DNA from 4 places in the Novimethylophilus sp. genome. Region 2 is predicted to be linked to each of the others. Evidence: predicted binding sites of a transcription regulator. Region 2 holds the regulator's gene; each other region holds the start of a gene.

Region 1 (7,153 bases), on a different contig from region 2:
AGCGCAAGCTGATCGGGATAGCGGTGATTTCCTGCTTCGCCGGCAATACCGCACAGGCCGCCCCAACCGGGGCCGCAGTAGCCAGCGGCAGCGCCAGCATCACCACATCCGGCAGCACGATGACGGTGACCAATACGCCGAACGCCATCATCAACTGGGCAAATTTCAGCATCAATACCAATGAAACCGTGCGCTTCATGCAACAGTCGGCAGCTTCCGCCGTATTGAATCGCGTTACCGGCCGCGACCCTTCCAGCATCCTCGGCGCCTTGCAATCCAACGGCAAGGTATTCCTCATCAACCCCAACGGCATCATGTTCGGCGCCGGCTCGCGCATTGACGTCAACGGGCTGGTCGCTTCCACGCTCAACATGACCGATGCGGATTTCCTCAACGGGCGCCTGCGCTTCAACGCGGATCGTGCAGTGCCGGGGGACGTTAAAAACGTCGGCGAAATCAAGACTCCCGCAGGCGGCTTTGTGTATCTGCTGGCGCCCAATGTCGAAAATAGCGGCATCATCACTACCCCCAGCGGCAAAGTTGTTCTTGCGGCGGGCAACTCGGTGGAACTGGTCGACCCCGACACCCCCGACGTGCGCGTGCTGGTTTCGGCCAAGAGCCAGGACGTTACCGTGGCGAGCAACGGTAATATTTTCTCGGTGCTGAACTCGGGCAAGGTGTCGGCCAATGCGGCAGTGCAGGATGCTTCAGGGAAAATCTATTTCAAATCGGCGGGAAATATCCAGACTGCGACGACGAGCGTGGTCGAAGCCAAAGGCGACAGTGCGGCGAACGGCGGGCGCATCCAGGCATTCGCCGACGGTACCGGCGCCTATGCAGGCAGCTTCGATGCCTCAGGCAAAAATGGCGGATTTATCGAAACCTCCGGCCACACCCTCGACATTAACAATATTTCCATCAGCGCCCAGGCTCTCGATCCTCATGGCCTCCCCGGCACCTGGCTGCTGGACCCTTATGATTACACCATAGGCACTATCGAGGCCTCGTATATCAGCACGGCGCTCAACTCGGGAACAAGTGTCTCCATCAGCACCAGCAGTCCTTCATCGACTGTTTCTTATGGCAGCATTACCGGAAGACCCGGCCTTGGCGATATTACCGTCGACGCCTTCATTGGCCATTCCGGCTCCAGCCTGGCGTCGTTCAGCCTCAACGCCGATCGGGACATCATCTTCACAGCCAATGGCCAGATCAAAAATACGTCGCCTACGGCCGGTCGGTTCGACGTCTTCATGAGCGCACAGAGAAATATCACTTTCAACTCCGGTTCCTACATCGATGTCGCCTCATACGGTGGCGGCTCGACTTACGCTTACGCCGGCAAAGATATCGCCATGACAAATGCCGGTATTAAAGCCAATTGGATATGGCTTTTCAGCGGCAACGACATTTCGATTAACGGGTACAGCACCAACATCGGTAACAGCCTGTGGGCCACGATGAGCAACGGGGACGCCTGGATTGGGGGCTATGCCTCCAGGAATTTCAGCACCACAGGAGCCTCCATTATGGCTAATGCCACTGCCAATACAGGTAATAATGGCAGCGCCTGGATCAATCTGTTCGGTGTCAACAGCACCAGCCTCATCGGCAATACCTCGATATCCGCCAGCGGTTCCAATACCAATCCCAGCGCTGCCGGCGCTTGTACTGTCACCAGCATATCTTGTAGTGGTAGCGCAGGCATAGCCATCGATAGTTTGGGTACGATTGTCGTAGAAGGCTCCATCACTGCCGCTGCATCGTCCGCAGGTTTAGGCGGCCAGGCAAACATTGATATCGGGGACACTTTCCATCCTGCTCCCGGCATCACTGTCAGTGCCGCTCCTAGTATCCCAGCCGTCAGTTTTATTTCGGGGACCGCTTCCGTCAAGCTGACGAATGCCACCCTGAATGCGACGTCCACCAATGCAGTAGGCGGTATCAATCAAAGCTGGATCAATATAGATGCCATGTCCGTGTCGGCTAGCGGCTCCTCCTTCAAAGCTTACGGCGGGGTAGAGCTGGATGGCTGGAACAGCTTGCTGCTGCAGAATTCCACCATTAACGTCGGAGGAGGAGCGAAGGGTGCTGCCGAAGGCGCCCTGCTGGTCAGCCAGAACCTGATGCTGGACAGCGCCAGCGTCTATGCATCCAGCGGCGCCATCGGCCTCAACTTTGATCCGGAATTCATTAAGACTCACACCGCGGCTTTCCTCGGTTTCGTCAAGACCGCCACAGTCACCTTAAAGAACTCCAGTATCAACGCCTATGATGGCGTAGGCTTCTCCGGCAAGGATATTATCCTCACCAATTCTTCCATGTCGGCAAATGCCAATCTTGCCGGAACCGGTTGCCTGGGATTGGGAGGCTGCATGCTCGGCATCGTGCTGGGAGACCTCAGACTGAATAGCTCCGATCTTTCCGCGCAACACGAAATGCTGCTTACGGTCGACGGGCATCTTCATCTGGACAACAATAGCCATATCAATGTGTCGTCCCCGCTCACGCTCCGTTTCAAATTCCCGCTACTGGCGAGCGACGGCTGGCTGGTGGACGGCGTGGCAAGTGCATTCAGCGGCCCCAGTGGCTCGTACATCCATGTTGCCGGGGCACCCCCTGTACTGAATGGCAACTTCTTCGTCACCTACGGCGGACCCAGCGTCATAAATGGCGTGCTCAGCCGCACCAACAAGGACTTGCTGACGTCGACCAATACCACCTCGCTTATTGAACATACTTTGCTGGTGGATGCCCCGAAGGGAGACGATTTCTTCGGCAATGGCGAGAACGACAATGGCAATGGCAACTCCGAAGAGAACAGCAAAGACAAAGAATCCAAGGATAAAAAAGACAAGCCGCAACAGTGCAGCTAATCAATTTGCAGGAAGAATGGACATGCTAAAAACACTACGTATCATTGCCCTGCTGGCCGCCTTGTTATCGTTCGAGGCGCTGGGCGCGGCCGCGACAGTGGCCAACCTGAGCGGCACGCTTTCGGTTCAGAAGCCCGACGGAACGGTAAAAATCCTCTCGCAAAAATCCGAGGTGGATGCCGGCGATGTCCTTTCCACCGAAAAAGACAGTTATGCGCGCATCAAGTTTTCAGACGGCGGCGAAGTCACCATCAGCCCCAGTTCAAAACTCAAAATCGACGCTTATGGTTTTGATGAAAACGCGCCCGACAAAGACAATTTCGTATTCAGCCTGATCAAGGGCGGCCTGCGCACGATCACAGGCCTGGTTGGCAAGCGCGGCAATCGCGACGCTTATCGCCTCAACACCGCCACCGCCACCATTGGCATCCGCGGCACCCACTTCCGCCTTCTGATGTGCCAGGGCGATTGCGGCGGCAGGCTGCAGGACGGCCTGCACCTGAATGTGATCAATGGCGTCATCAACGCCCGCAATAATGCCGGCGAACTGAACTTCAGCGCCGGCCAGTTCGGTTTTGTCAGCAGCCTCAACATACAGCCGATACTGGTGCCAAAAGATCCGGGCCTACCGCTGGAAACCGGCCATCCGGACGGCGGAACTAGCGAGGGTAAAAGCGATACCGGCGGCGCCGGTTGTTACGTGAATTAAAAATAACCGAGAATAGACGCGCAAATGTGCTAGCAGAAGCAAGCCTGATAAGAACGCGGCCGATAATTCAGGCCGCGTTCTTATTTTCAGCGCGATAAATTACCAGGGCACATCCTTGCCATCATAGGCGATGAAGCGCCCGGAATCCGCCACGGTCAGCCGCGTCAGCACATTGCACATGCCGGCCACGCTCTGTTCCGCGGTGATCAGCGCATTGGGACCGCCCATGTCGGTTTGTACCCAGCCGGGATGCAGCACCACCGCCTTGATGCCGCGCCCGGCCAAGTCGATCGCCAGGCTTTTGACGACGATGTTCACCGCGGCCTTGCTGGAGCGATACAGGTAGCAACCGCCGCTGGTGTTGTCAGCGACGCTGCCCATCTTGCTGCCGACGGTGGCGATAGATTTGCCCTTAGCGCGTTCCAGGTGGCCGATGAACGCCTCCGCCATCTTGAGCGGCGCCATCGCGTTGACGCGGAAAGCGCTTGCCCAGACGTCGTAATCGGTACGCCCGAAGCCGCTGTTCCGGTCCGGGTAGATGCCGGCATTGTTGATGATGAGGTCTATCGGGATGTCGCGCAATTCTTCCGCCAATGTGTCGATGGCGTGAAAATCGGCCATGTCCAGCGCATGCGACATTACCCGGCCTTGGGAATCGGCTGCGATTTTGCCCAATGCCCGGGCTTGGCCGGGATCTCGGCAGCAAGCCAGCACGCGCCATCCGGCGGCGGCGTATTGTTTAACGAATTCCAGCCCGAGACCGCGATTGGCGCCTGTGATCAGCAGGGTATCCATAAATGCTCCCGTAAAAATGGACGCTAAAAGTCAGGGCTTGAAAAAACGCTTGCGTTCCTCGGTAAACGACCACCATGGCCGCGCAGGCCCGCCGTTCATGAAACTGACAATCGACATAAACACATCGATCACGCAGGGATCATGCCGCATGGCCGTCGCCATGCACAGCGCATCATACAACTCGAACGCTTCCCTGCCGACCAGTTGCTCCGGCACATGGATGCCGATCAGGCGCAAATCCGCGGCCATGGCCATGCCGACGTTGGGCAGGTCTTCCAGGCAGGCAACTTTGGCTCTGTCGACTTTTTGCGGGTTCATCGCGACGGCGAAGATAGTTCAATGGAGTAATTAAACGAGGTTAGCAGCACTTTTGCAAGGCCGATCACCGATTGTCGCAAACGCTACAATCCGTCTCGCCAACACCAGGCCTGTGCGTTAACTTATTTCAATCTAATTGAATATAAAAGTGCAACTCGCTTATGGCACGGAACCTGCTCAACTTCCAGCGTATCGCTATATACTACATTTTATTGCGATAACTGGAACAAACCGATGGCGAACCGTAACGACTTGAAAGTAGTAGGCACGCTAGCGCTGGGACGCGACGAGCAAAACCTGTTGAGCGACAAGCGCATAGCATTGCTGGAGCACATCGGCGAATGCGGTTCGATCACGCAGGCGGCCAAGGCGGCAGGGTTGAGTTACAAGGGTGCGTGGGATGCGGTGGATGCGATGAACGGCATGTTGGGCGAGCCGCTGATGGCGACCATGACAGGCGGCAAGGGCGGCGGCGGGACGCAGTTGACTAGCTTGGGTGTCCGCATCGTGGATGCCTACCGGGCCCTGCTGCGCGAGCAAAAGCGCTTTCTGGAAGCCGCCAGCGCGGGCATCGCCGATTTCGACAATGTTTATCATATGATCAGGAGGCTGTCCGTGAAAACCAGTGCAAGAAATCAGTTTTTCGGCAAGGTGAGCGCCATCAAGCTGGGGCCGGTGAATGTGGAAGTGGAACTGACGTTGACCGGCGGCGACAGGATACATTCCGTCGTCACGCATGACGGGCTGGAGAGCCTGAATCTCAAGATCGGCAGCGATGCCTGGGCGCTGGTCAAGGCCAGCTGGATCATCCTCGCCTTGCCGGATGCCGCAAACAAGGTCAGCGCTCGCAACAAGCTCATCGGCAGGATCACGCGCATCACGCTGGGTAATGTGAATACCGAGGTGGTGCTGCAATTGGACGGCGGCAACACCGTCAGCGTGATTATCACTAATGAAAGTGTAAACAGCTTGAGCCTGAAAGAAGGGCTTGAAGTCTGCGCCGTGTTCAAGGCCAGCAGTGTCATTCTGGGAGTCACCGATTAAGGCGGTGTTTTTTTGCCTGTCGTTATGTAGTTAACTTTATTGCGATTGATGTTTTTTGAAAAGGAGCCTTTAAATGAAACGGGGATGGACGCTGAAAAGTGGTGTGCTGCTTGCTTTGTGCGTCAATGTCGCCTATGCGGACGACAATACTAACGACAGGATCATGCAGTTGCAGAAAATGCTGGAAGAGCAGCAATGGCAGATGAAAGCGATGGCCGAGGAACTGAAAGCCTTGCAGGGTGCCGGAGGCAAGGCAGAAGGGCAGCCGGTCTTCGCATCTTTCAAGGATGGCATGAAATTAGGAGACGGCAGCGGCAACTGGCAACTCGCCATCAACGGCCGTGTGCAGGCCGATGCCCGCGTGTTCCACCCGGACGAAAGCGCCGCCGACACCTTTAGCGTGCGCCGCGCACGGCTGGGCGCTGCCATGACCTTTTACAAGGACTATTCCGCGCGGGTGGAAGGCGAATACTCCGGTACCAGCACGACGCTCACCCATGCCTATTTCGATATCGACAAATTCAAGCAAGTCAAGATACGCTTCGGCCAGTTCAAGCCATTCTACGGACTTGAACGCAGCATGAGCACCAATTTCACCGACTTCCAGGAACGCTCGCTGGCCGATGCCCTGCTCGGCGGTACCTTTGACCGTGGCGTTATGGTGCATGGCACGCCGATGAACGGCATCTATTACAGCGCCGCCTGGATCAACGGCAACAACGCCGACGAAAGCGATGCCAAACACGACAACAAGGACTTGATGGCTCGCCTCACCGGCAATATAGCCGAATTCGCCGGCTGGAAGGATGCGGTGGTGCATGTGGGGGGCTTCTATTCCTACGGCAAGCAGGAAGGCGGTTCAGCTATTCCCGTAATGCAGACGGAAGCGCGCGGTTACAAGTTCTTCGAAACCACCGATACCTCTGCCAACAAATTCACCAACCCCGTCGACCGTACCCGCGGCGGGGCTGAACTTGCTCTGGCCAACGGTCCGATCAAGCTCCAGGGCGAATACATCCGGGCCAATTTTGACGGCACCAACTTCAGCCGTGACATGTCAGCCTGGTATGCCAGCCTCCGGAGTCGATGCCTGGGCGTTGGGCGCCAACTGGATACTTAACCCCAACGTGCGCCTGATCGCCAACTACGTGCATACCAGCTTAGAGATGCCGGTCACCGTTAGCGGCAAGACTTTTGACAACGAAGACGCGCTGACGATGCGGGCGCAGTTCGACTTCTGATGCACTTGAATTAGCCCATCGATAATGATCTTATAGGAGCCAACATGAAATTCCTGAAACAGTGTTTTCTTATCCTCCTGTTGCTGGCACATGCACTTGTTGCCAGCGCGGAACCCTTGACCGTAGCGATCGCGGCTAATCTCAAATACGTGTTTGACGACCTCGCTGCC
Region 2 (7,153 bases):
CAGCCGCCCGCAGCCAAGCGCGACGGCAGCACGCGACATGACCCGGATTACATTGTCAACAATTTTTCCTCGCACAGAACAGACCGGCAGGGCAATCCGCGCTACAGCCTGGCCGGCACTGACATGCGGCATTTTCCGGACGATGACACCACCAAGCTCACGCGGCCCTTTTTCACGCAATTCTCACTCAAAAAGCCAACCATACAGGTGCAAGGCGGGCGCGGCCTGGTTTCACCCAATGCCGAAAATGTCTATTTCATGGATAATGTGAGAATGGTGCGCGCAGCGACTCCGCAAAAAGGCGAACTGACCCTGCTGACCGAGTATATGCATATCATGCCGGATCTGGGCCTGCTGAAAACCGACCGCCCCGTGACTATCCTGCAGGCTCCGCGCACGGTCGTTCACGCCAGCGGCATGGAGTACAACAAAAAAGAGCGCATACTGAAGCTGTTCAACCGCGTCAAAGTGCATTACGAGCGCCCCGATGCACCACCCCTGCCGCCGCTGACTGTAGAACAGGTCGCAGGCGTGAAAGCGCCGGTGACGGCGCCAGCGGGCCAGAAACAGGATAAAGCGGATGTGAAAAGCCCGCGCTCCAAAAACAAGGCTGGCACCAACGACATGAATACCCAGAAAACCAAGACCAACGGCCGGAAGGCGAAAAAAACCGAAACCAAAGCCGGGCATTCCAAGACCCGGATCCGGAGACATTATGCGAATCCCGCTAATTAAAATATCTCACCTCGCCCTTTCGCTGCTCCTGCTGCTGGCAAGCGGCATGTCGTTCGCGGAAAAAGCCGACCGCGACAAGCCTATCGACCTCGAGGCCGACAGCCTGACCTCGAACGACGCCAAAAAAATCAGCGTGTATTCCGGCAATGTCATCCTCACCCAAGGCACGCTAGTCATTCATGCCGACAAACTGGTCGTGCGCGAGGACAAGGACGGCTTCCAGCACAGCACCTCCACCGGCAGCCCCACCACTTTCCGCCAGAAGATGGAAGGCAAGGACGAATATATACAGGGCAGCGGCCAGCGCATCGAATACGACGGCCGCATGGACAAGGTGCAGCTGTACGTGAAGGCATGGGTGAAGCGCGGCGAGGACATCGTGCATGGCGATTACATCATGTACGACGCCAACGCCGAGTACGCCGAAGTGCTCGGCGGCCCGCAGGGGGCGACGCCGGCCAATCCGAAAGGCCGCGTGCACGCGGTGATCCAGCCGAAGTCGGCGAAAGGCGCCGGCGCGAAGCCTGCCGCAGAAACGCCGCCGGCCTCCGCACCGCAAGACAATCAATGATGCAAGGGACGGCAACCGGGAGTCCAGGGTTGGCAACTGTGAGTGAGCTCAAGGTTCAGGGATTGCAGAAGCGCTACAAGGCGCGCACGGTGGTCCACGACATTTCGATGAAGGTTTCCAGTGGCGAGATCGTCGGCCTGCTGGGGCCCAACGGCGCGGGCAAAACCACCAGCTTTTATATGATGGTGGGGCTGGTGCCGCTGGACGGCGGGCAAATCACGCTGGACGGCCATGACCTGAGCAGGCTGCCGATCCATCGCCGCTCGCGCATGGGCTTGTCGTATCTGCCGCAGGAGCCTTCCATTTTCCGCAAGCTGACGGTGGCGGAAAACATCCTGGCGATTCTGGAGTTGCAGAATATTCCGCCGGAAAAGCTGGAACTGCGCCTCGATGAACTATTGCAGGAACTGCACATCACCCATCTGCGCGACAATTCGGCGGTCAGCCTGTCCGGCGGCGAGCGGCGGCGCGTGGAAATTGCCCGCTGCTTGGCCAGCGGTCCGCGCTTCATCCTGCTGGATGAACCCTTCGCCGGCATCGACCCGATTGCAGTGATCGATATCCAGAAAATCATCCGCTTCCTCAAGGAACAAGGCATAGGAGTGCTGATTACCGACCATAACGTGCGCGAAACGCTCGGCATTTGCGACCGTGCTTATATTGTCAACGACGGCCGCGTAATGGCGGCCGGGCGGCCCGACGAAATCATCGCCAACGAAAGCGTGCGCGAGGTTTACCTCGGCAAGGATTTCCGGCTGTAAGCATCGACCATGAAGCAATCATTACAACTTCGCCTTTCGCAGCACCTGGCGCTCACCCCGCAGCTGCAGCAGTCCATCCGCCTGCTGCAGCTGTCTTCGCTGGAACTGGGGCAGGAACTGGAGCAGATGCTGCAGGAAAACCCGCTGCTGGAACGGGGCAGCGAAGAAGATGCGGTGACGCCGAACTATACCGGCACCGACAGCCAGACCGTCGATACCGAGGTCGGCGCTCCGGCTGAAACCCCGGAATCGCCGGACTCGGCCGAAACGGATTTCAGTTCGGTGGAAAGCGAACGCTGGGACAAGGTTTCCAGCGGCAACGCCAGCAGCGACGACGATAACGAGTACCTGTTCCAGGAGCCGGACGCGCCCACGCTGCGCGAGCACCTGCTGGAGCAATTGCGCATGATGCCGCTGTCCGAACATGATCAGGCGCTGGCCGCGCTGCTGGTGGATGCGATCAACGAAGACGGCTATCTGGATCAGCCGCTGGAAGAACTGGCGGAGATGCTGCCCGCCGAACTGGAAATCGACCTGCTGGAGCTGCAAACGGCGCTCAAGCTGGTCCAGCATCTCGACCCGCTCGGCGTGGGGGCGCGCAATCTGGCCGAATGCCTGGAGTTGCAGTTGCTCGCACAGCCCGAGGATACTCCGCAGCGGGATATGGGGCTGCTCATCGTGCGCAACCATTTACCGCTGCTGGCGACGCGCGACTATGCACGCCTGAAAAAAAACCTGCGCTGCGATGACGAAACCCTGCGCGCGGCACAGCTGCTCATCACCCGGCTAGACCCCCGCCCCGGCTCCGCTTTTACCCGCATCGAAGCCGACCACTACGTGCAGCCGGAAGTGGTGGTGAAAAAAGTCAAAGGCATGTGGCTTGCCAGCCTGAATGGCGAGGCCGTGCCCAAATTGCGCATCAACCGCATGTATGCGGACATTCTCACCCGCAACCGCGACAGTTCCAGCCAGTACCTGTCCACGCAAATGCAGGAGGCGAAATGGTTCATCAAGAACATCCAGCAGCGCTTTGCCACGATATTGCGCGTGTCCCAGGCGATCGTCGACCGCCAGCGCAACTTCTTCGAGCATGGCGACGTGGCAATGCGTCCCATGGTGCTGCGCGAAATCGCCGACGAGCTTGGCCTGCATGAATCGACCATTTCGCGGGTGACTACCCGCAAGTACATGCTTACACCGAGCGGTGTTTATGAACTCAAATATTTCTTCGGCAGCCATGTCGCTACCGAATCCGGCGGCGCCTGTTCGGCCACCGCCATACGCGCATTAATCAAGCAATTCGTTGCTGCGGAGGAGCCGCGCAAGCCGCTCTCCGACAACCAGATTGCCGACATTCTTGGACAGCAGGGTATCGTCGTGGCACGCCGCACTATCGCCAAATACCGCGAATCTTTGCAGATACCCGCTGCCAATCAACGCAAGACCATCTAGAGGAGAGCATCATCATGAACCTGAACCTGACCGGACATCATCTCGAAATCACTCCGCCGCTGCGCGATTACGTCCAGTCCAAACTGGAGCGCATCACCAATCATTTCGACCATGTGATCGACGTCAAGGTCACCCTGACCGTGGAAAAGCTGGCGCAGAAAGCCGAAGCCACCATCCATGTTCCCGGCAGCGACCTGCATGCGGAATGCAGCAACGGCGACATGTATAGCGCGATCGATTTGCTGGCGGACAAGCTGGATCGTCAGGTGCTGAAGTTCAAGGAAAAAATTTCCGACCACCACCGCTCCAATGGCGGCGTCAAGCACCAGAACGCCGAATAAGGTTAAAAAAACCATAACAGCATTCAACCGCAGATAAATGCCGATGAACGCAGATAAAACAGATTATTCAGACAATCACTATCCTTTTTTGCATGCATCTTACGCTGTGCTGCGAATAGTAAATCGATTGCTGAGCCATCGGCATTTATCTGCGTTCATCGGCGGTTAACCTTCTTACATGGCCCAGATCACCGTTGCCGAGCTTTACCGCGATACCCGCCGCAAGCTGCGGCTGACGTGGGTTGCCGGCAAGGAAGGCGGCGGCAATTTGCTCACCAGCGAAGCCGTTACCAAGCCTTCGCTGGCGCTGATCGGGCATCTGAATTTCGTGCATCCCAACCGGGTGCAGGTCTTGGGCTGCGCCGAAATGGATTATTTGCGCAGCCTGGACGATGACGGACTGAAATTCGCCATCGCCAACCTGTTTTCCACCGACCTGGCCGCAGTCGTCGTAGCCAATGGCGAAGTGGCGCCCCAAGTGTTGCTGGATACTGCCGACCACTCGAGAACCCCGCTGTTCACGTCACCCGAGCAGAGCCCGCGCCTGATGGACGTGCTGAGCCATTTCCTGGCCCAGGCGGTGGCGGAATCGACCAGTTCCCACGGCGTGTTTCTGGAAGTGCAGGGTTTCGGCGTGCTGATCAAGGGCGAAGCCGCTATCGGCAAAAGCGAACTCGCGCTGGAACTCATTACGCGCGGCCACCGTCTGGTGGCGGACGACGTCACCGATTTCTATCGCGTTTCGCCGGAGCGCCTGGAAGGCCGCTGCCCGCTACTGCTGCAGGATTTTCTGGAAGTGCGGGGCTTAGGCGTGCTGAACGTGCGCGCGCTGTTCGGCGACAACGCGATCAAGCCCACCAAGCCGCTGGACCTGATCGTGCAGCTGGAAATGGCGGAAAATTTTGCCACGCACCAGGTCGACCGGCTCAAGATCAAGGCGCAGAGCGAAACCATCCTCGGCGTCAAAATCCCTAAAGTAACGCTGCCGGTCGCTGCCGGTCGCAACCTTGCGGTGCTGGTCGAAGTCGCGGTACGCAACCACATCCTGCTGCTGCGCGGCGTCAACAGCTCACGCCAGTTCTTGCAGCGCCAGAACCGCGAAATCCGGCGCAATATGTCGCACGATGACAGGAACTAGCCAGCGATGCACCTGGTAATCGTCACCGGCCTGTCGGGCTCCGGCAAAAGCATCGTGCTGAAGGCGCTGGAAGACAGCGGCTATTACTGCGTCGACAACCTGCCCGCACAGATGCTGACCCCGGTGGTAGAGCATCTGGACCAAGCCGGCCAGCAACTGGTCGCCGTCAGCGTGGATACGCGCAGCGCCAGGCTGGAAGAGCTACCGGGGCACATCCGCGGACTCAGGTCGCGCGGCGCCGAGCTACAACTGCTGTTTCTCGAATCAAATACCGAAACCCTGGTCAAACGTTTCAGCGAGACCAGGCGCCGCCATCCCTTGTCAGGCGGCGAGCGTACGCTGGCGGAAAGCATCCATGCGGAACGCGCGTTGATGACGGAACTCGCCGATCTTGGTCACCGTATCGATACCAGCGAACTGGCGGCAAATACGTTGCGCTCGTGGGTCAAGGATTTCGCCGCGCTCGACCACAGCGGGTTGACGCTGTTATTCGAATCCTTCGGCTTCAAGCATGGGCTTCCGCTGGATGCCGATTTCGTCTACGACGTACGCTGTCTGCCCAATCCACATTATGATCCCATGCTGCGCCCGCTTACCGGCCATGACCCGGCAGTAAAAAAATTCCTCGAGAGCCAGACGGCAGTGGCAGAAATGCTGGCAGACATTCGCGGCTACATCGAAAAATGGCTGCCGTGTTTCGTGCGGGATAACCGCAGCTATTTGACCATCGCCATCGGCTGCACCGGCGGGCAACACCGCTCGGTGTATTTTGTCGAGCATTTGGCGCAATACTTTCGCGCACAACAACGGGTGCTGGTGAGGCACCGCGAACTGGCTTGAGCAACATGGGACCGTCTACTATAGGGAGCTCGGGGAAAAGAAAAGGATGGCATTGCTCAGCCTGTTCCCCGGAGTGCAAAAGGATTTCTGAATCATGATTGGAATACTGGTAATCGCTCATGGAACGCTAGGCGACAGCCTCATTCACTGTGCCACCCATGTGCTGGGTAAACGCCCGCCGCTGCTCAAGCAGCTGGGCGTATCGGTGCATGACGATCCGGTCGAGCTGCTGCCGCAGGCGCGCGCGCTGGTCAACGAACTGAACGAGGAGGACGGCGGCGGCGTGCTGGTGCTGTCCGACATTTACGGCGCCACGCCGTGCAATATCGCCTGCCGGCTGATGGAGCCCGGCCGTGTCGAGGGCCTTTCCGGCGTCAATCTGCCGATGCTGGTAAGGGCTATTTCCTATCGTAACGAACCACTGGAAGCCCTTGTGGAGAAAGCCATTGCCGGCGGCACCGGAGGGATTCTTCATATTACCCGGGAGATGTGTAAAACATGATTCGGCAGGAAATTGAAATCGTCAACAAACTGGGCTTGCATGCCCGCGCCTCCACCAAGCTCACGCAAGTGGCCGGACAGTTCGACAGCCAGCTATGGATAGAGCGCGGCACCCGGCGCGTCAATGCCAAAAGCATCATGGGCGTGATGATGCTGGCCGCCAGCAAAGGCAGCAAAATTACGCTGGAAGCCAGCGGCGACGATGAAACCGCAGCCATGAGCCAGCTGGTGGAGCTCATCAACAACAAGTTCGGGGAAGGCGAATGAGCCTGGGCAGCCGCATTTCGATGAGTGTTACCCGTTTTAAACGGTTGCGCTTCATGAGTTTCACCATTACATGGAGTAAAGCTTTATGAGCTTTACCATGCACGGCGTCGGCGTATCATCAGGCGTGGCGATAGGCCATGCTCATCTGGTGTCGCACGCGCTGCTGGAAGTCGCGCATTACGTGGTGCCGGACGAATTGCTCAAGGCCGAGGTCGCGCGTTTTGCGCACGCGATCAAAACCGTGCGCCACGACCTCGACAGCATCCGCAGCCATCTGCCGGCCAATGCGCCGGCAGAAATGGGCGCCTTCATCAGCACCCATTTGATGATCCTCTCCGACCGCGCATTGTCGGAGTCGCCCAAGGACATCATCCTCAGTGAAAACTGCAACGCCGAATGGGCGCTCAAGCTGCAAATGGACGACCTGGTCGCGCAGTTCGACGAGATCGAGGACACCTATCTGCGCGAACGCAAATTCGACGTGGTGCAGGTGGTCGAGCGCGTCATCAAGGTCCTGCTGGGACATCCCGGCCAAGCCGCGCTGGCG
Region 3 (7,153 bases), on a different contig from region 2:
CATGTATGTGGATAAGCGGCTGGCGGGTATCCAGGCGGTGCAGACATTGTCTCGGTTGAACCGTGCTTATCCGGGCAAGGATACGACCTATGTGCTGGACTTTGTGAACACATGCCCGCGCATTCCCCTTCCTAGTCGCACGATGGCTTGCCATATCAGCGCGTGAGCGCGACGACAGGAGGGGGTCAAGCGGGCGGTTTGGATTTACTTTTTGCGGCAGACTTCCTCGCATGTTCTTCGGTTCCTTGCGCGTCGACATAAGCACGCACTGTCTCAAGCGTAGCGCCGCCAACGCTGCCAACAAAGTAGGCGCGATGCCAGAATTGCGGCTTGCGATAGAAAGGTGCCAAGTGCTCGGCAAAACGATTTCTGGCACGGCGAGCGCTGGCCGTCTTGAGGTTGTTGATGAGTACGGAAATATCGAGTGCCGGGTGGATGTCGATCAGCAGGTGGACGTGATCGGGTTCGCCGCCGAATTCAACCAGCTTGCAGCGCCAAGCGGTGAGGCAATCGGCAAACGCCTCCTTGAGATAATCCAACAGTGCCGGCGTCAACGTTTTACGCCGATATTTCGTTACTAAGACGATATGCAGCTTAATGTTAAATACGGCGTGGGAGCTAGAGCGATTGGTGTTGTGCATTGTGCGCCTTAATGGTTTGCTGTAGTATAGCAATAGCAGCATTAGCACTCAACAAGGAGTTTGCGATGGATACCTCCGTAGTCACTTCAGACCCCGATATTCTCGGTGGAACCCCTGTGTTCACGGGCACTCGTGTTCCCATTGCTGTGCTATTCGAGAATCTTGCCGATGGCTTGACGTTGGATGAGATACTGGATTCGTATCCATCCATCAAACGCGAACAGGCAATTGAGGCGTTGCACCAGGCCGAGTCCCTTCTTGAGCTAAAGAAGGCCGCTTGATGCGCGTTCTCATCGACGAATGCTTGCCAAAGCAGTTGCGGGGTTGGATTTCGCGTTATTTCGATACTTCCACAGTGCAAGACATGGGCTGGGAAGGTGTCAAGAACGGCAAACTGCTGCGCGCTGCCAATGATGCCGGTTTCGATGCCCTGGTCACTGCCGACAAGAACATGCATTACCAGCAGAACTTCGATGGTCTACAGATTTCCGCTGTCGTTATCCCGACCAATCGGAGGCGCTTGGTGCAAAAATGCATTTCGGCCTTGCGGCAATCGCTCGAAAACCTGGAACCAGGGCAGAAGGTCGTGATGGACTTGGGAATGGACGCGAATGCGTGGGAAGCCATGCGGCTGCACGCCATCGAACGTGACGCACAACATACCACTCACGTATTCAAGGCATCCGGCGTCGGTCGTTAATTCAACGTGGAGCGTCGCAAAGTCACCTTCAAGCTCTACCCGAACGCCCGTGAGGCCGAACGGCTCACGGCGTGGGTGCGGCTGCATTGCGAACTCTACAACGCCGCGCTCCAAGAGCGCATCGAAGCGTACCGCAAAGCCGGCAAATCCATCAGCTACTACGATCAGCAGAACGTCCTGCCGGAAATAAAGGCAGCACGGCCTGAGTTTGTCGAACTTGGCAGTCATGCCTTGCAGCAAACACTGCGCCGTCTCGATCTGGCGTTTCAAGCCTTCTTCCGTCGCGTCAAGGCGGGGCAAACACCGGGCTTTCCCCGGTTCAAGGCCAGCGCCCGCTTCTCGGGATTCAGTTACCCCGATCCGGCTGGCTGGAAACTCCTGCAACAAGGCCGGCGCGGCGGCACTCTGCGACTTGGTTCCGGCGCGGATGCCATGGGGATTCGCGTGCGCGGACGCCACCGTTTTGCAGAAGCCAAGCCCAACGATCTGACCATCATTCGGAAGAACGGCGAGTGGTTCGCCTCCGTCACCCTGCGCGTGCCGGAAACCGCCTGCGCCCGTGAGCGGACGGACCATCAGCATCGCGGTGTCGACTTCGGCCTCACCGACTGGGCTACGTTCGACAATGGCGAAACGATTGCGAATCCGCGCTGGACGCGAAACGAACTACCTCGCCTGGCCGCATTGCAACGGCAACGGGCGAAGAAGAAAAAAGGCTCAGTGCGCTACAAGCGGCTGTCTCAGGAAGCGGCCCGACTCCATGAGCGCATCGGCAATTTGCGCCGGGAGTTTCTGCACCAGACAACAACTGAGTTGGTTCGGACGTGTGCAGTGATCGCCACCGAAGAACTGCAAACCAAGAACATGAGCCGTTCGGCCAAAGGCACGCTGGAAAAGCCGGGTCGAATGGTCAAGCAGAAAGCCGGCCTTAACCGAGAGATTCTTTCGGTGGGGTTGGGCATGGCGCATCAAATGCTCGCGTACAAAGCGGTAGAGGCTGGTACGCGCCTGCATATGTCGAACACGCGCCAACTTAAGCCGTCGCAACGCTGCTCGGCGTGTTGGGAGATCGTCCCCAAGACGCTGGCGCAACGGGTACATCGGTGTCCGCATTGCGGCCACACGATGCCGCGCGACCAGAACAGCGCGTTGGTGGTACTCATCGACGCGCACACGCCTGGGACGGGCGTGGCGGCGAGACAGAAACCGCTGGCGCGGCAACGCGCCAAGTCGAAGTCCTTGACCCGCGAAACCCCCGCTACAACCGCACAGGTTTAGCGGTGGGAGAGTTCATCGATCCCGAAGAAGTGCTGGCGTCGTTCAAGACCTATTACGCCACTGCCGAACTCGAAGGCATCACCGATCCGCATCTGGTGTACGACCTGCGCGCCAAGCTCGATGGCGCGGGGTTCTACGACGATTTTGAAGTAGAGCGCGTGGTCGCCGTGACGCTGGATGCCAAGGCCAAACAAGGCGATTTGGTCGTAGCGCTGGAGCCGGTGGTGGATAGGCTGCTCAAGCGCTACAAGGCGGGACAGGTTGCAGTGCAGGCCGCGCGTGACAAAGGGGATGCCGCTGCGGAGCAGGAGGCCAGGAACGAACTGGATAGCCTGGTGCTGTTCAAGGGCGATATGGGCGCTTATTTGCGGCTGTATGCGTTTCTTTCCCAGATTTTTGATTACGGCAACACAGCTATCGAAAAGCGGGCGATTTTCTTCAAGTGCCTGCTGCCCTTGCTGGAGTTTGGACGGGAGCGCGATGGCGTGGATTTGTCCAAAGTCGTCATGACACATCACAAGCTCAAGGATCAGGGCAAACGTGCGCTACCATTGCAGAACGGCGAATATCCGAAGTTGTCCCCGCTCACCGATGCGGGCGGCGGCGCGGTGCATGAGAAGGAGAAGTCGCGGCTGTATGAAATCATCGCCAAGCTTAACGATCTGTTTGAAGGGGATGTGACGGAGGATGACAAGCTGGTGTATGTGAACAACGTACTCAAGGGTAAGCTGCTGGAATCGGAGATTTTGGTGCGGCAGGCGGCCAGCAACACCAAGGAGCAGCTCAAAAATTCGCCGGACCTTTTAAACGCCATCGTGGATGCTATTCTTGGAGCTTCTGCCGCGCATAGTGCAATGAGCAAGCAGGCGCTGAATTCGGAAAAAGTACGCTATGGTCTTCGCGATGTTTTGATGGGACCGGCTCAGCTTTACGAGGCGTTGCGTGAACGCTCGGAATAGCGGCGATGAGCGCGTAGAATCACAGTATTATTGAGGATGAGAGGAATTTAGATGAAGCGAATTTTCTATGCTGGATTGCTGACTGCAATAGTGGTTTTACCGGCCTGCGTTACCATCAATATCTACTTCCCCGCGGCAGCGGCGGAAAAGGCCGCTGACAAGATCATCGACGAAGTCTGGCAGATCAAGAAGGGCGAACAGAAACCCGTCGACCAGCCTGCCGACCAACCGGCGCAAGGTAAATAAGGAACCGATCATGAAAAAACTGCTGTTCGCATTTCTCGCTTTGATACTGACTACATCGGTATTCGCAGCCGGTGCCGATCTTGAAATCAACACCCCGGCCATCGCTTCGCTCAAGGCCAGCATGCAGGCGCGACACGGCCAACTGGCGTCCCACTACGCCAGCGGTGCGGTCGGCCTGACGCGCGACGGCCTGGTGGCGATGCACGACGCCAATGCGGTGCCGCTGGCGCAGCGCCAGGGCGTCAACGGCCTGGTCTCCGCCGAAAACGGCGACCGCAACGCGCTGTACAGGGAAATCGCCGTCGCCAATGGCCATCCCGAATGGGAATCCGAAGTGCGCAACACCTTTGCGCAGCGCTGGGTGCAAAAAGCGCAGGGCGGCTGGTGGTATCAGGATGCCGGCGGCGGCTGGGTTAAAAAATAAAATAAACCGCGGATAAACGCCGATGAACGCAGATAACACCCAGATTCATCGGTGTTTATCTGCGTTCATCGGCGGTTGAAATGATGACACCAACGCTAGTCTTCGACATCGAAACCATCCCCGATACCGACGGTATCGCGCGCCTCAACGGCCTGCCGGCCGGCACCCCCGCGGCGGATATCGCCGCGATGGCTTTCCATCAGCGCCGCCAGCACAACGGCAGCGATTTTCTGCCTTTGCACCTGCAGCGCGTCTGCGCCATTTCCTGCGCCTTGCGCGAAGGCGGCAATTTCAAGGTGTGGACGCTGGGTTCGCCGGAGGATAATGAAGCGCAGATCATCCAGCGTTTTTTCGACGGCATCGAGAAATACACGCCGCAGATCGTCTCCTGGAATGGCGGTGGCTTCGACCTGCCGGTGCTGCATTACCGGGCGATGATCCACGGCATCCAGGCGGCGCGCTATTGGGACCTGGGCGAGGACGACCGCGAGTTCAAGTGGAACAACTACATCAGCCGCTACCACATGCGCCATCTCGACCTGATGGACGTGGTGGCGATGTACCAGCCGCGCGCCAATGCGCCGCTGGACGAGGTCGCGCAGTTGTGCGGTTTCCCCGGCAAGCTGGGCATGGACGGCTCCAAGGTGTGGGATGCTTTCCAGCGCGGCGAGATCGAAGCCATCCGCAACTATTGCGAAACCGATGTCGCCAATACCCACCTGGTTTTCCTGCGTTTTCAGCGGATGCGCGGCATTCTCAACGCCGAAGCCTACCAGCGCGAAATAGCGCTGGTGCGCGAGACGCTGGCTTCCTACCCCGGTCCCCATTGGCAGGAGTTTCTGGCAGCCTGGGCTGCCTAAAGCCTGTTGAAATAGGCTCCTGGTTGTTGCGCTTCTGTGTCATATTTCTTTCTGATGATCTTCATACGCCTGCAATAAACTGTTTTGCCAAAATGGGATAGCACACTCGTTCCCCCTCGTTTTTAATGAGTTCCAATGCGAGCCGGATTTCGGCTCGCTGAGGTTAATCGTGAAACGAGAGAGGGAGCAATGAACCATCGTCCATTTCTGAAACGTACCTGTGGGCTGGCTGTTGCCGTGCTGGGCGCAGTATCCATTAACGTTTTGGCGGAAGCTGCGGCAGCTGCACCCGCACCGGCCTGGACGTTCGTAACTTCGGTCGCGCTGGTCAATGACTACATCTGGCGCGGCCAGAGCAATATCTGGGATAAGCCTGCCGTGCAGTTCAGTATCGAGGCGGATCATGCCTCGGGTGCGTATGCCGGGTTCTGGGCGTCGAATGTTTCTTCCCAATGGGTGCCGGGAGCTAACCTGGAACTGGATGCCTACAGCGGTTTGCGCGGCGCATTTCCGGAAGAGATGTCCGATTTCACCTACGATCTTGGCGCTATTTATGTCTATTACCCGGGCGGAAACTCTGATGGGTCGGGCTTTGGATTGCCTTTGCCCATGCGCGGATGCCGGGCTTAACTATGGAGCATGAATATGAGTAATCAAAGTCATTCCCTCAAGCCCACGCTGAATGTCTGGCATATGTGGGGTCTGGCCGTCGGCCTGGTGATTTCCGGTGAATATTTCGGCTGGAGTTACGGCTGGGATAAGGCCGGCACGCTAGGTTTCATGGTCACGTCCATACTGATTGCGGTGATGTACACCACCTTTATTTTCAGTTTTACCGAACTGACGACCTCCATCCCGCATGCGGGCGGGCCGTTTGCCTATGCGCGCCGCGCTTTCGGATCAAAAGCGGCGTTTATTGCCGGATTCGCCACGCTGGTGGAGTTCGTGTTTGCGCCACCCGCGATTGCGATGGCGATCGGCGCGTACCTCAACGTGCAGTTCCCATCCGTCGATCCCAAGACGATGGCGGCGGGTGCGTACGTGATCTTTATTGCGCTCAATATTATCGGCGTGCATATCGCGGCGACTTTTGAGCTGTTCGTGACTTTGCTGGCGATTGCGGAACTGCTGGTGTTCATGGGCGTGGTATCGCCGGGTTTCTCTGTCAGCAATTTCGTGGCGCACGGCTGGGCCGGGCGGGACAGTTTCAGCATGGCGGTGATTCCCGGCATTGTGGCGGCGATTCCGTTCGCGATCTGGTTTTTTCTCGCCATTGAAGGGGTGGCGATGGCCGCAGAAGAAGCGCAAGACCCCAAGCGCACGGTACCGACTGCCTATATCGCGGGTATCCTGACGCTGGTTGTGCTGGCGATGGGGGTGATGATATTCGCAGGCGGCGTGGGTGACTGGAAGGCGCTTTCCAACATCAACGACCCCTTGCCGCAGGCGATGAAGCTGGTGGTGGGCGCAAACAGCGGCTGGCTGCACATGCTGGTGTGGATTGGTCTGTTTGGTCTGGTGGCTTCGTTCCATGGCATCATTCTGGGTTATTCGCGGCAGATTTTTGCCTTGGCGCGTGCCGGTTACATGCCCAGGTATTTTTCCGCCGTGCATCCCAGGTTCAAGACGCCGCATCGCGCGATTATTGCCGGCGGCGTGGTGGGCATCGCGGCTATCTTCAGCGATAACCTGATTACCTTCGGTGGCCAGACCCTGACGTCCAACCTGATTACCATGTCGGTATTCGGCGCGATTGTGATGTACATTATCTCCATGTTCAGCCTGTTTGCGCTGCGCAAGAAAGAGCCCGATCTCCATCGGCCTTTTCCGGCGATGCTCTATCCGCTGTTCCCGGTGATCGCACTGGTGCTGGCCGTGGTCAGCCTGGTGACCATGACGTACTATAACCAGTTGCTGGCAGGTGTATTCATGGCGTTGATGGCAGCGGCATTCGGCTACTTCCTGCTCACCAAGCACCATCGCGATGCGGCGGTGGACAAGCACCATGCGCCTGCCGTTGCGTAATCCGTGAGACTCTTTCCGGG
Region 4 (7,153 bases), on a different contig from region 2:
AGAAGAAAAGCCAGGCAAAAAGTTAACGTTTTCATAACGCTAGTGTATTAGAGAAATCTTAAACCAACAACGTTCCGCCATCGCAGGCAGACGACAGGCAATAAAAAGGCGGGTTTCCCCGCCTTTTTAAACCAGCAGCAACCGCTTAGATCGAATAGTACATATCGTACTCGACCGGGTGCGTGGTCATGCGGAAGCGAGTCACTTCCTCCATCTTCAGACCAATGTAAGCATCGATCATTTCGTTGGAGAACACACCGCCGCGGGTCAGGAACTCGCGATCCTTGTCCAGATATTCCAGTGCCTGATCGAGGCTGGAGCACACGGTTGGGATCTTTGCGTCCTCCTCCGGCGGCAGATCGTACAGGTTCTTGTCGGAAGGGTCGCCTGGGTGAATCTTGTTCTGCACGCCGTCCAGACCAGCCATCATCATGGCGGTGAAGGCCAGGTAGGGGTTTGCACCCGGGTCCGGGAAGCGCACTTCGATACGGCGAGCCTTGTCGGATTGCACGTAAGGCACGCGGATGGAGGCAGAACGGTTGCGCGCGGAGTAAGCCAGCTTCACCGGAGCCTCAAAGCCCGGCACCAGCCGCTTGTAGGAGTTGGTGAGCGGGTTGGTGATGGCGTTCAGCGCGCGAGCGTGCTTGATGATGCCGCCGATATAGTACAGCGCGAACTCGGAAAGGCCTGCATAGCCATTGCCTGCGAACAGGTTCTTGCCGTCCTTCCAGATGGATTGGTGAACGTGCATGCCGGAACCGTTGTCGCCAACGATAGGCTTGGGCATGAAGGTCGCGGTCTTGCCATACTGGTGGGCAACGTTATGCACTACGTACTTGAGGATTTGCGTCCAGTCGGCACGCTGGGTCAGCGAGGCAAACTTGGTACCGATTTCGCACTGGCCGGCGGTCGCCACTTCGTGGTGATGCACCTCGACCGGCACGCCCAACTCTTCGAGCGCCAGGCACATGGCGGAACGGATGTCCTGGAAGGAATCGACCGGCGGAACCGGGAAGTAGCCGCCCTTGACGGTGGGACGATGGCCGATGTTGCCGCCCTCGAACTTTTCGCCGGAAACCCAGGCGGCTTCTTCGGAATACACCTTGCTGGAAGAGCCGGACATGTCGACCGACCAGGTAACGGAGTCGAAAATGAAAAATTCGGGTTCGGGGCCGAAGAAAGCAGTGTCGCCAATGCCGCTGGACTTGAGGTAGGCTTCTGCGCGCTTAGCCATGCTACGCGGACAGCGGTCATAACCGGTGCCGGTGGAAGGCTCGACAACATCGCAGGTCAAGATCAGGGTCGGCTCGTCAAAGAATGGGTCGATATTGGCAGTGTCTGGGTCCGGCATCAGCAGCATGTCGGAAGCCTGAATGCCCTTCCAGCCGGCAATGGAGGAACCGTCGAAAGCATGACCTTCGGTGAACTTGCTTTCATCGAAAGCGGAAACCGGAACAGAAACGTGCTGCTCCTTGCCGCGGGTATCGGTAAAACGGAAATCAACGAAACGAATTTCGTTGTCCTTAACCAGTTTCATAACGTCGGCGACTGCCATGTATTTCTCCTAAAACGCTAGTTGAAGATTAAAATCGACCCGTTGGCACAGCACGAAGCGTGCCAAGTTATTTCCATAAAGTTTCCATTGTCCCATAAACGGATTAAAGAAGCGAAACAAAACCTGGCGCACCATATGCGTGCGCTGGCGCCAAGTCGCGCCTCAAAATGGTGCGCATTTGAATTTGGCTGATATTTTGGCGAGCAAAAGTTTTATACTCTTGGAAACCGTTCAATCAGGACCAAGTTATGGCATCGTTAACCAACATTCTCGCCCAAGCCAAGCAGCGAGCCGTCGACAAGGGGCTCGCTTATGAAGGCGCGCTCACGCCGGAGGAAGCCTGGGAAATATTGCAATCGGCACCCAACGCCAAACTGGTGGATGTACGCAGTTATCCCGAGCTTGATCTGGTGGGCCGCATTCCGCAAGCCGACCATATCGAATGGGCTTTCTATCCCGACTGGAAACCCAACCCGGACTTTGCCAGCCAGCTGAAAACCCAAATCGACCCCGAATCGCTGGTCATGTTCATTTGCCGCAGCGGCGGCCGCTCGCACAAAGCCGCCCAGGCGGCGCATCAGATTGGGTATACAAGCACATACAATGTGCTGGAAGGCTTCGAGGGCGATCCGGATGCAGCCACTGCGCAACGCGGCAAGGTCAATGGCTGGAAAGCCGCCGGACTACCATGGAAGAACGCTTGATTAAAACCGCCCATGAGTGATCGTTACGCCGTATTCGGCAACCCCGTAGCCCACAGCAAATCGCCGTTAATCCACTCCATTTTCGCACAGCAGTCCGGCCAGAATATGAGCTACGAGGCCATATTGGCGCCGCTGGACGGATTTGCGGCGGCCGTGCAAGCCTTCATCTGCTCGGGAGGACGGGGCGCCAATGTCACGGTCCCGTTCAAGGAAGAGGCCTTCCGCCTCGCAACCAGGTTGTCCGAACGCGCCGCGCAGGCCGAGGCGGTCAATACCCTGGTGTTGAACGGCACTGAAATCGCAGGCGACAACACCGACGGCGCCGGACTGGTGTCCGACATTCAGGGCAATCTCGGCTTTTCCATGGCGGGCAAGCGCATTTTGCTGATGGGAGCGGGCGGCGCGGCCCGCGGTGTCATTCTGCCTATACTAGCGGCATCGCCGGCCAATCTGACCATCGCCAATCGCACTCGGGAAAAAGTGGAAGCATTGCGCGCGCATTTCAGCGGCATCGAGGCCAGCAGTTATGCAGCGCTCACCGGACGCCAATTCAACCTCGTCATCAACGCAACGTCCAGCGGATTGAGCGGTGACCTGCCGCCGTTGCCTGCCGGTATTTTTGCCGATAGCGCGCTGGCCTACGACATGATGTATGGCCGGGAAACCCCGTTCATGAGTTTCGCCAAACAACAAGGCGCCAGCGTCGCCGATGGCCTGGGCATGCTGGTCGAACAAGCGGCAGAAGCATTTTTCATCTGGCGCGGCGTTCGGCCGCGAACCGCGCCCGTCATTGCCCAATTACGCGGATGAGATTGCGGCGTTTCTTCTGGCGCGCCACCCTCGCACTGCTCGCCCTGGTTGTGCTCTACCAGTTATGGGTTTTCCTGCACGTCTGGTGGTGGGTGGATCACAACCCCGACTCCAGCGCCTTCATGGAAACGCAGCTGGAAATCCTGCAAGCCAAGAACGCCGACGCCGAACTGCGCCACAAGTGGGTATCCTACAACCGCATTTCCAACCACCTCAAGCGCGCCGTCGTCGTCGCCGAGGATGCCAGGTTCGTCGATCATGAAGGCTTCGATTGGGACGGCATCCAGAAAGCTTACGAAAAGAATCTCAAGAAGGGCAAAATCGTCGCCGGTGGCTCCACCATCAGCCAGCAGCTTGCCAAGAACCTGTTCCTGTCAGGCCGTCGCACACCCTGGCGCAAGCTGGAAGAAGCGATGATCACGCTGATGCTGGAAAACCTGATGACCAAGCAGCGCATTCTCGAAATCTACCTGAACGTCATCGAATGGGGCAATGGCGTATTCGGCGCGGAAGCCGCGGCCCGGCATTATTACAAGACTTCCGCCGCCGGCCTGGGGGCAGAACAGGCCGCCAAGCTGGCGGCCATGGTGCCCAATCCGCGCTATTACGACGGCCACCGCGGCGCACGCGGATTGTCGCGCAAAACCGGCATCATCCTCGCGCGGATGCCGATGGCGGAACTGCCTTAAGAGCAGGCAACCATAAAGCCCAGGCCGCCTAAAGCATGGGCTTCAGGTATCTGCCGGTATAGCTTTTCTCGTTAGCCGCCACTTCCTCCGGTGTGCCCTCCGCAATGATCTGCCCCCCGCCGTTGCCACCTTCGGGGCCAAGATCGACGATCCAGTCTGCGGTTTTGATCACGTCCAGGTTATGCTCGATGACGACAATGGTGTTGCCGTGGTCGCGCAGGCGGTGCAGCACGTCGAGCAATAATTGGATGTCGGCGAAATGCAGGCCGGTCGTGGGTTCGTCCAGGATATACATGGTGCGGCCGGTGTCGCGCTTCGATAATTCCAGCGCCAGCTTGACGCGCTGCGCCTCGCCGCCGGATAGCGTGGTCGCCGACTGCCCCAGCGTGATGTAGCCCAGGCCGACATCCAGCAAGGTCCGCAGCTTGCGCGCCACCACCGGCACCGCGTTGAAAAAGCCATGCGCCTGCTCCACGGTCATTTCCAGCACTTCGCGGATGTTCTTGCCCTTGTACTGGATTTCGAGCGTCTCGCGGTTGTAGCGGTGGCCCTTGCACACGTCGCATGGCACATAGATATCCGGCAGGAAGTGCATTTCCACGCGGATCACGCCGTCACCCTGGCAAGCTTCGCAGCGGCCGCCCTTGACGTTGAACGAATAGCGTCCCGGCCCGTAGCCGCGCATGCGCGATTCCGGCACGCCGGCGAACAGTTCGCGGATCGGCGTGAACAGGCCGGTGTAGGTGGCCGGGTTGGAGCGCGGAGTGCGGCCGATCGGGCTCTGGTCGACGTCCACCACCTTGTCGAAGAATTCCAGCCCGTGGATTTCCTCGAACGCTGCCGGCTCGGTGCTGGACCCGTACAGATGCCGCGCGACGGCACGGTACAGCGTATCGTTAATGAGCGTGGACTTGCCCGAACCGGAAACCCCGGTCACGCACACGAACAGGCCGACCGGCAGGTCGAGCGTGACATCTTTCAGATTATTGCCGCGCGCCTGCGCGAGCTTCAGCCAGCGCTTGGGATCGGGCTCGTGGCGCTGCCCCGGCACCTCGATCTTCTTGTTGCCGGAAAGGTACTGCCCGGTCAGCGAGGCGGCATCCGCCATCACTTCCTGGGCCGTACCTTGCGACACGATGCGACCGCCATGCTCGCCCGCGCCGGGACCGATATCCACGACATAATCGGCAGACAGGATGGCATCCTGGTCGTGCTCGACGACGATCACGGTGTTGCCGATGTCGCGCAGGCGCTTCAGGGTTTCCAGCAGGCGGTCGTTGTCGCGCTGATGCAGACCGATCGAAGGTTCATCCAGCACATACATCACGCCGGTCAACCCCGAACCAATCTGCGAAGCCAGGCGGATGCGCTGCGCCTCGCCGCCGGACAGCGTTTCGGCCGAGCGAGACAGGGACAGGTAATCCAGCCCGACATTGGTCAGGAACGACAGGCGGTTGACCGTTTCCTTGACGATCTTGTCGGCGATGGCGAGCTTCTGCCCGCTAAGCTTGAGCTCCGCGAAAAATGTAAGCGCCTGCTTCAGCGGCCATTCGCAGATTTCGTGCAGGGTCTTGTTGCCGACCTTGACGTGGCGCGCTTCCTTGCGCAGCCGCGTGCCTTCGCATTCCGGGCAGGGCTTGGAATTGAGGTATTTGGCCAGCTCCTCGCGCACCAGCACCGAATCGGTTTCGCGGTAACGCCGCTCCAGATTGTGCAGGATGCCTTCGAACGCATGGCTGCGCGTGCTGGCGATGCCGCGTTCGTTGAGATAAATGAACGGGATACTCTCCTTGCCGCTACCGTTCAGCAGAATCTGCTGGGTGTCTTCCGGCAGCTGCTCGAACGGCGTTTCGACATCGAAACCGTAGTACGAGGCCAGGCTTTGCAGCATCTGGAAATAGAACTGGTTGCGCTTGTCCCAGCCCTTGATCGCGCCGGAAGCCAGCGACAGGTGCGGAAACGCGACCACGCGCTTGGCATCGAAAAAGCTCACCACGCCCAGGCCGTCGCACTTGGGGCAGGCGCCCATCGGGTTGTTGAACGAGAACAGGCGCGGCTCCAGCTCCTGCAGTGCATAATTGCACAGCGGGCAGGCGAACTTGGCCGAGAACAGCTGCTCGTGCTCGGTGTCCATCTCCACCGCCAGCGCACGCCCGTCCGCCAGCCGCAGCGCGGTTTCGAACGATTCCGCCAGGCGCTGCTTGATGTCGGCGCGGATTTTCAGGCGGTCGACCACCACATCGACATTGTGCTTGTGCGTCTTGGCAAGCTTTGGCACTTCGTCCAGTTCGTAAATCTTGCCGTCCACGCGCACCCGTACGAAGCCCTGGGCGCGCAATTCGTCGAACAGGTCCAGCTGCTCGCCCTTGCGGTTGGCCACCACCGGCGCGAGGATCATCAGCTTGGTGTCTTCCGGCAGCCCCATCACCGCGTCCACCATTTGCGAAACCGTCTGCGATTCCAGCTTGATGCCGTGCTCCGGACATTCCGGATCGCCGGCGCGGGCGAACAGCAGGCGCAGGTAGTCGTGGATTTCGGTCACGGTGCCGACGGTGGAACGCGGGTTGTGCGAGGTGGATTTCTGTTCGATCGAGATCGCCGGGCTCAGGCCCTCGATGAGATCCACGTCCGGCTTTTCCATGCGGTCGAGGAACTGGCGCGCATAGGCCGACAGCGATTCGACATAACGCCGCTGACCTTCGGCGTACAAGGTGTCGAACGCCAGCGAGGATTTGCCGGAACCGGACAAACCGGTGATGACGATCATCTTGTTGCGAGGCAGATCGAGCGAGATGTTTTTCAGGTTGTGCGTGCGCGCACCTCTGATGCGGATACTATCCATGGGTTCCTGACGAGTGTTCGGCTAACCTGATAATATACGCAACTTCGCACTGAATTCTCAATCACAAATTTCCATGCAGCCATCAGAAAAGATGACTTCGCTTGAAAAGCGGGCCACCGTTTCGCTTGCGGCGGTGTTCGCATTGCGCATGTTCGGCATGTTCTCCATCCTGCCGGTGCTGGCAATCCACGCGCAATCGCTGCCGGGCGGCACACCATTGCTGGTAGGCATTGCGCTAGGCATAGACGGCCTGGCGCAGGCATTTTTGCAAATTCCGTTCGGCCTGCTCTCCGACCGCTACGGGCGCAAGCGCATGATCTACATCGGGCTGGCGTTGTTTGCGCTGGGCAGCTTTATAGCAGCCGCCGGTGCCAACGACATTTACGTCATCATCCTGGGCCGGCTGGTGCAGGGCACGGGTGCCGTGGCCGCAGCCGTCATTGCACTGCTGGCCGACGTCACGCGCGAAGAGCAGCGCTCAAAATCGATGGCCGTGGTCGGCATGAGCATAGGCGTCACTTTCGGCGCCTCGATGGTGCTGGGGCCGACCCTC

What was found. The regulator sigma-54, encoded in region 2, starts transcription at its own class of promoters, with help from an activator protein. The targets are predictions, from matches to a motif close to TGGCACNNTTCCTGCT.
Region 1: the regulator sigma-54 is predicted to act here: its motif matches at 4,861-4,876, upstream of VGK14_RS10015 (TOBE domain-containing protein).
Region 3: the regulator sigma-54 is predicted to act here: its motif matches at 5,146-5,161, upstream of VGK14_RS02475 (TorF family putative porin).
Region 4: the regulator sigma-54 is predicted to act here: its motif matches at 1,605-1,620, upstream of glnA (type I glutamate--ammonia ligase).

Annotation. Positions count from the first base shown of each region.
Region 1 covers NZ_DASXVH010000065.1:13,836-20,988, forward strand. The annotation lists gene VGK14_RS09995 (filamentous hemagglutinin N-terminal domain-containing protein) at 1-2,876, shown strand, start outside; gene VGK14_RS10000 (FecR family protein) at 2,899-3,585, shown strand; gene VGK14_RS10005 (SDR family oxidoreductase) at 3,685-4,380, opposite strand; gene VGK14_RS10010 (helix-hairpin-helix domain-containing protein) at 4,411-4,698, opposite strand; gene VGK14_RS10015 (TOBE domain-containing protein) at 4,933-5,742, shown strand; gene VGK14_RS10020 (porin) at 5,816-6,862, shown strand; gene VGK14_RS10025 (porin) at 6,810-6,983, shown strand; gene modA (molybdate ABC transporter substrate-binding protein) at 7,028-7,153, shown strand, end outside.
Region 2 covers NZ_DASXVH010000013.1:5,904-13,056, reverse strand. The annotation lists gene lptC (LPS export ABC transporter periplasmic protein LptC) at 1-735, shown strand, start outside; gene lptA (lipopolysaccharide transport periplasmic protein LptA) at 716-1,306, shown strand; gene lptB (LPS export ABC transporter ATP-binding protein) at 1,345-2,067, shown strand; gene VGK14_RS01135 (RNA polymerase factor sigma-54) at 2,077-3,519, shown strand; gene hpf (ribosome hibernation-promoting factor, HPF/YfiA family) at 3,534-3,860, shown strand; gene hprK (HPr(Ser) kinase/phosphatase) at 4,039-4,998, shown strand; gene rapZ (RNase adapter RapZ) at 5,005-5,838, shown strand; gene VGK14_RS01115 (PTS sugar transporter subunit IIA) at 5,933-6,340, shown strand; gene VGK14_RS01110 (HPr family phosphocarrier protein) at 6,337-6,606, shown strand; gene ptsP (phosphoenolpyruvate--protein phosphotransferase) at 6,692-7,153, shown strand, end outside.
Region 3 covers NZ_DASXVH010000026.1:29,178-36,330, forward strand. The annotation lists gene VGK14_RS02430 (type I restriction endonuclease subunit R) at 1-166, shown strand, start outside; gene tnpA (IS200/IS605 family transposase) at 186-641, opposite strand; gene VGK14_RS02440 (DUF433 domain-containing protein) at 707-922, shown strand; gene VGK14_RS02445 (DUF5615 family PIN-like protein) at 922-1,341, shown strand; gene VGK14_RS02450 (transposase) at 1,348-2,619, shown strand; gene VGK14_RS02455 (hypothetical protein) at 2,622-3,578, shown strand; gene VGK14_RS02460 (hypothetical protein) at 3,630-3,824, shown strand; gene VGK14_RS02465 (YdbL family protein) at 3,835-4,248, shown strand; gene VGK14_RS02470 (3'-5' exonuclease) at 4,332-5,108, shown strand; gene VGK14_RS02475 (TorF family putative porin) at 5,298-5,738, shown strand; gene eat (ethanolamine permease) at 5,754-7,133, shown strand.
Region 4 covers NZ_DASXVH010000015.1:9,257-16,409, reverse strand. The annotation lists gene VGK14_RS01295 (DUF4124 domain-containing protein) at 1-35, opposite strand, end outside; gene glnA (type I glutamate--ammonia ligase) at 146-1,555, opposite strand; gene VGK14_RS01285 (rhodanese-like domain-containing protein) at 1,804-2,259, shown strand; gene aroE (shikimate dehydrogenase) at 2,272-3,069, shown strand; gene mtgA (monofunctional biosynthetic peptidoglycan transglycosylase) at 3,066-3,758, shown strand; gene uvrA (excinuclease ABC subunit UvrA) at 3,787-6,600, opposite strand; gene VGK14_RS01265 (MFS transporter) at 6,692-7,153, shown strand, end outside.